Regions from separate parts of the Peribacillus sp. FSL R5-0717 genome, predicted to be linked through region 1. Evidence: a T-box and tRNA genes for the amino acid it is inferred to sense, from the RefSeq annotation. Region 1 holds a T-box; the other holds one or more tRNA genes.
What was found. A T-box is a leader RNA that pairs with one kind of tRNA and senses whether it is charged. The one in region 1 lies ahead of glyQ (glycine--tRNA ligase subunit alpha), so its partner is inferred to be a tRNA-Gly.
Positions count from the first base shown of each region.

Region 2: it has a tRNA-Gly gene. The T-box ahead of glyQ (glycine--tRNA ligase subunit alpha) is inferred to sense a tRNA for this amino acid. The anticodon was not compared.

Region 1 covers NZ_JBBOOF010000001.1:720,207-723,608, forward strand. The annotation lists gene glyS (glycine--tRNA ligase subunit beta) at 1-553, opposite strand, end outside; gene glyQ (glycine--tRNA ligase subunit alpha) at 540-1,436, opposite strand; T-box leader at 1,536-1,712, opposite strand; gene recO (DNA repair protein RecO) at 1,771-2,523, opposite strand; gene NYE65_RS03570 (YqzL family protein) at 2,557-2,700, opposite strand; gene era (GTPase Era) at 2,800-3,402, opposite strand, start outside.
Region 2 covers NZ_JBBOOF010000001.1:3,509,141-3,512,542, reverse strand. The annotation lists gene queG (tRNA epoxyqueuosine(34) reductase QueG) at 1-19, opposite strand, end outside; gene NYE65_RS16980 (B3/B4 domain-containing protein) at 125-793, shown strand; tRNA gene NYE65_RS16975 (tRNA-Gly) at 1,948-2,021, opposite strand; gene NYE65_RS16970 (YbjN domain-containing protein) at 2,213-2,626, opposite strand; gene NYE65_RS16965 (NADP-dependent oxidoreductase) at 3,063-3,402, opposite strand, start outside.

The DNA of each region.
Region 1 (3,402 bases):
TTTCACGGCCCGTTTCCACATCAGCAATGCTGAAAGGCACTATTTCATTGCCAAATAAGGCAATCAGCCATTTAATCGGACGGACGAAGCGGAGCTCCTGATTGGCCCAGCGCATATTTTTCGGGAACGTCATGCCGCTGATGATTTCAGCAAGCTCAGATAAAAGCTGAACGGTCTGCTGTCCTTTTATGAATTTATTCACATGGACATATTCCACTCCCTTGAGTTCTTTAAAATAAATGTCCTCTGAAGTCATGCCTTGACCCCTGACGAATCCCAATGCTGCTTTAGACCAGTTGCCTTCGCTGTCCAACGCGATTTTTTTGGCCGGACCTTTTGCCTCTTCTTCGATATCCTTTTGGGATTCTTCCACGTCCTTCACCAATACGGCCAAACGTCTTGGTGTGGAAAAAGCTTCAACCGTCCCGAATTCTATCGCTTTTTCCGTTAGCCATTGCTGCACTTTATCTGACAACTGTTTCATTGATGCTGTCACAAATCGGGCAGGCAGCTCTTCCAATCCAATCTCCAATAACAAATCACGCTTGCTCATTTGTATTCTCCCCTTTCACTTTCAGGATCGGGAAGCCTAATTTTTCCCGCTCTTCATAGAAGGTTTTGGCAACCTTACGCGCTAAGTTACGGCACCGGGCAATATAACCCGTTCTTTCCGTCACCGAGATGGCACCTTTGGCATCCAAAAGGTTAAATGTATGGGAACATTTCAAAACATAATCATATGCAGGATGTACAAGTCCTTCTTCCATTTGTCGATGCGCTTCCTTTTCATACATCGTGAAAAGCTGAAACAGCATGTCAAGGTCGGAGGTTTCGAACGTATATTTCGAATGTTCGTATTCCGGCTGACCAAATATATCGCGAACAGTGAATCCATCTGTCCATTCTAGGTCAAATACGTTTTCCTTATCTTGAATGTAAGAGGCGAGACGTTCGATCCCGTATGTAATTTCCACGGAAACCGGTTTACACTCAAGGCCGCCCACCTGTTGGAAATATGTAAATTGTGTGATTTCCATTCCATCAAGCCACACTTCCCAACCGAGACCGGCACACCCTAAAGAAGGATTTTCCCAATTGTCCTCCACAAAGCGAATATCATGCTCGAGCGGATTTATCCCTAAAGCACGTAATGAATCCAAATACAACTCTTGGATATTGTCAGGCGACGGCTTCATGATCACTTGGAACTGATGATGCTGATACAGGCGATTAGGGTTCTCACCATAACGACCGTCAGCAGGACGGCGGGAAGGCTCTACGTAAGCGACGCTCCAAGGCTCCGGTCCAATGGCTCTCAGGAACGTGTATGGGCTCATCGTTCCTGCCCCTTTCTCGACATCATAAGCATTCATCAATATGCAGCCTTGTTCAGACCAATGCTTTTGTAACGTTAAAATCATATTTTGAATATTCATCGTACACCTCCAGGTTATTTAAACGGCTCTTTTTAAGATTAAAGGTCGGAAACCCATTACATTTTGGCAAACAAAAAACTCCCGTCCCTATGCGAAATGCATAGGGACGAGAGTATACCCGCGGTTCCACCCTAATTGCCGTTTACAAAACGGCCTCTTTTCAAAGCAACATGCTCCGGAAACGCCCTTCTCTGTATATCCATATCCCGGCTTCCACCGTCCCGGGTTCGCTTTTTATGGAGAATGACAGATACTCTTTTCCATCAACGCAATCTTCTTATTTTGATGATTAGAATTTTATACAAACTAGCATGGAATGTCAATAGGTCAGAACCTAAAACATATCTTTCATCGAATCAATCTGTTTCAGGAACTTTTTTGATTTCAAAAGCAGACCGGAATATTCCTCATAATATGCATCGATGATCTTCCGCAGTTCTTTTTTCGTTTCAGGCTTAACGGAAATATTTCCGAGCCTTGATAAATCGAAATAATAAAAAATTCGAAGCATTTTGACGGCTGCAGGTGAAATTTTAAAATGATAAGGGTCTTTCCCCAGACAGCGGTGACAAATAAAGCCCGCTTCCCGAAGCGAGAAGGAGAATTCCCCTTCCGTTTCGCCACATACAGCACACTGATTCAGCACTGGGTTAATCCCATTGACGGGCAGCATCTTCATTTCAAAAATGAATGTCAAAACCTCCGCGTCATATTCCTCGTTTATGTAATGCAAGGTTTGCGAAAGCAATTCATACAAATATGGATTCGGTTTCTTATCCTCGACGCTTTTATCAAGCAATTCAACAATATATGAAGCATAAGCTGTGGCAAAAAGATCCTCCCTTATGAAACGGAGTGAATCGACCATTTCGCCTTGCTGAAGACTGCCGAGTCCGGTTGATGTGGTTACAAGAAAATACCCGGAGCAAAAAAGCTGTGTGACGGCTGAAAGCCTGCTGTTAGGTTTACTGGCCCCTCTCGCCATGACGCCAATTTTCCCTAGCTCACGGGTATATATAGTAATGATTTTGTTATTTTCTCCATATGCAGTTCGTCTTATGACAATGCCTTCACATTTTTGGAGCATACCAAGACACCACCCATGCTTGCCAAGGCTAACCTATGAAACAGGAAAATCAATTTCTGCTAGCTCATCATTCAATCCCAAGTGTCTTTCCTGTCTCTCGACTTCTATCTCCTTAAACAGCAAATAGGTGTCCACATTACCTGTTTCAGTGAATAATTCCCAGGTAAAATCCAACATATAAAGCCCACCTTTCATTTTTAACTAGCAATATGAATATCCGACCATATGATTAGCTTGACCGTTTTCCTAACTTTCATGATGCGTAAATTTTGTTAATTAATACTCGCTTTCATTGAAGCCGTAATCACGAAGCTGGCTTGCTTTGTTACGCCAATCCTTCTGTACCTTCACCCATAGTTCCAAGAAAACTTTAGAGCCCAATAGGTTTTCGATATCCACCCTGGCACGGCTGCCGACTTCTTTAAGCATTTTCCCTTGCTTTCCGATGACAATGCCCTTTTGTGAATCCCGTTCGACAACGATAGTCGCCATGACATTGATGGTGTCGCTATTGTCCATCTTTTTAATTGAATCGATGACAACAGCCACTGAATGTGGAATTTCTTCCCGTGTCAGGTGCAGTACCTTCTCGCGGACCAATTCGGAAATGATAAAACGTTCCGGATGGTCGGTCACTTGGTCAGCTGGATAGAACTGGGGACCTTCAGGCAGATGCTCTTTGATTTGTTCAAGCAGAGTATCCACATTATTTCCTTCAAGCGCAGAAATCGGAACGACTGCCGCAAAAGGGTAAAGCTGTTGGTATTTTTCAATGATCGGAAGCAAATCATCTGGATGCATCGCATCGATTTTGTTTACGACCAGGAAAACAGGCGTTTTTACGGATTGAAGTTTTTCGATGATGAACTCGTCACCGCG
Region 2 (3,402 bases), 2.8 Mb from region 1:
TGAATGAGTTCATATCCATATTAATCACCTACGTTCATTCAGTATTCCCATTGAAGCTTGAATCCATTTCAAACCATTGCTATCTATGATAAACTAATTGCAATCATTTTTGGAGGTGAAACGGTTGGAAATTACCGTATCAGCTAATCTTAGCAGTAAAATCCCTGAATTTAAAGTCGGGGTCATTACATATGAAAACATCGAAGTCGGTCCCTCCCCGCAAATGGTGAAAGGAAGACTTCAACTATTTCAGGAAGCTCTTTTCTTCGACCTTGAAGAAAAGGAATTGACCGACTTTTCCGGCATTAAAGTGTGGCGGGAAATTTTCAAGGCTACAGGAACAAACCCGTCACGGTATCGTCCCTCCGTGGAAGCCCTATACCGCCGCGTGAAAAAACAGAATTACTTGACGCCCATCCATTCGGCCATCGATTTGAATAACTTCTTCTCACTGTTATATGAAGTTCCGATCGGCATTTATGATGCTGAAAAATTAACGGGAGACATCTCGATTAAGATTGGCGAGGGGGCAGATGGGTATGACGGTTTGAACGGCCGCTTCAATTCCATGGAAAATATGATTACATCAGCCGATCATGCTGGCGCATTCGGAAGTCCCTACGTTGATTCAGAACGCACGAAAGTCACTGAGGAAACGAAAAAAGCCATCCAAATCATTTATTTACAACCCAATACTTCAACCACGGAAGCAAATCAGCTAACGAAATCCTTGATGGACATGTTCCTTGAAATCCACGGTGGTGAAGGGACTTACTCGATTATGGAAGGATAATTACGGAAATAATCCCTTTCCACAATCGGAAGGGGTTTTTTCATTATTGTTCCACTTAATAAAACCAGTCCGCGGTATTTTTTTATTTAACCGATCGATCCATACCCTGAAAAAGGTTCTTAAAATTTTCTTTTAGTCGATTCCAGAAATCCGCTTCCTTTCCGCCGACAGTCTGCCAAGCCTCCTCGACGTAAACGTCTCCGGGGTCTCGGCTAGCCAGTTACTCGGCAGGAGTGTCGCATATTTCTTCCATCCTTTAAGGATTATTGTAAAAAAACTCAAGGATCACATCGTAAACTTGGTTCGAGATGCCCAGCCTAAGGTTTTTTTCTTAATATTTCATTCCAGTCGATTCCAGAAATCCGCTCCCTTTCCACCGACTGTCTGCCGAGCCTCCTTGACGTAAACACCTCCAGGATCTCGGCTAGCCAATTCATCGGCAAGAGTGTCGCAAATTTTTTACATCCTTTATGGGTTACTGTAAAAAAACCTCAAGGATCACCTCGTCTTAAACTTTGTTCGAGATGAGTCTAGCCTTCGGTTTTTATTTATAAGAACGTTCCAGTTGATTGGAACGTAAGGTACGAGACTCCTGCGGGAAAAGCGGGGCCAAGGGAGACACCGAAGGCGAGAGCCAAGGAGGCTCCCGGACCGCCCGCGGAAAGCGAGTGCCTGTAGTGGAAATCAACGATCAGATTTGTTAACCCTCAAAAACACTTTCCGTTTTACCCCAGAAATTCATTCCCTTCCCTCCGACTGTCTGCGAGCCTCATCAAAGCAAACGTCTCCAGGGTCCCGGCAGCCGATTTGCAATGGTTACTTTCTGCCTTTCGATTGATAATCATCGATGCTACATAAGCCTGGTACGCCTTTCTCTTCCCCTTTAACAAAAAAAGCACAAACTTATTCAAACTGATTCTACTAACGTAGTTAAACATATTGACTAAGTTTGTGCTGCATCGAAATCCCCACACTCCCGGATGAAGGATTAATCAAAATTTTTTCGGGTATGACTACTGTATTACCGCTTCGATGAAATGCAGGGAATTTGGACAATAAAAAAATCCCACTGTAAACAGTAGAATTCTTGTAATAATATTTAAACGCAAAGCTTCGTTCTCCAGGTAACGAAACCCTACGTTATGAGTATGTATTGGAGCGGGTGAAGGGAATCGAACCCTCATCATCAGCTTGGAAGGCTGAGGTTTTACCACTAAACTACACCCGCATATTCTTGTAGAAGTTTGTCGAATTACCAATCAACAAAATTAATTATATAGTTTAATGTGAAAAAATGCAATAGTTTTTTTAAAAAAAATTAATAATTAGCGTATTGTAACGTTAATATATTCATTCACTCTAGTAAGTATGTTAAAAAGTCCTCTGATTCAGAGAACTTTTTTCATCCTATATGATGATTTAAGACCAAATGACTTCCATTAAACGCGGATAAACCTGCTGTGCCGTTTCTAGCAGCATGATTAACTTCCTGAACGCCAGATCCGGTACGATATCCCCCTCAATAGAGTATGAATAACGAATCGAAATGGTCCCATTTTCTTCATACAGCTTGGAATACCTGAAATTAGCATTAAATTCATTCAACAGTGTATGTACATCCTGTTTCTTTTCGGGGTTCTTCAACTCGGCGACATTAAAGCAAAATAAGTCCGCCACATTTTCATCTTGATTGAAAGCAAATACTAAAAGGACCTTCCACCCGTCCTTTAACTTTTGCTCGGCTCTAAAAAAGGTGGTGCCATCTTCATTCAACTCATTCATATAGATTTTCTCACTAGTTAAAAAATCACGAAATTTAGCAACGTTTGACATGGTTCATCACCTTTCTGTTTATAAGTCCATTTTATAATGAAAACAAGCATTTTTACAGACTTTTCTATTATCCTGCCAATTTCCTCCTATTAACAGGGGCGACCTTAAAAGGAAGGGAGTCATATATGAACTCCCTTCCTGGATTGATTATCCAGTTGCTTCTCCGCAAAACTGAAGCGCTACTTGCAGGTCCAAAATTACCTGGCGGATTTTTGAGTATCCTTCCATGTCAGGAACTTCTTTATTCGTAAGTGGTCGACCTTTATCTGCCGCTATCGATGGCTTATCCTTCAAATGGTTTAAGAGATGCCACTAATATATTTTACTTGAAAGGAAAACGGCCTTTTCCCGATTGAATATCGAAAAAAGGCCGCTTTTGTTATAGCTGCTTAAAAATCACAACGAAGAACCTTCCTCAGCTATATTTCCATAAAACTTATAGTTGAGCGAATTCGGGTTCCGCAACTTTCACAAGCTGTTTTCCAAGGTTCGTTCCTTTAAACAGACCTAAAAATGCATCCGGTGTGTTTTCGAACCCTTCAATAATCGTTTCTTCATACTTCAGCTTTCCTTCTTGAAGCCACTTACCTAATTCCGTAGCACCCTCCTGGAATCTAGCAGCATAATTTCCAACTGTGAAACCTTTCATTAGTGCACTGGTTTTGATCATTGCCGATTGCAGACGCGGTCCTAGATCTTTTCCTTCCGCGTTATATGAGGAAATCGCCCCGCATAATGGAATTCGGGCATTCGCATTCAAAAGTGTAAAAACAGCA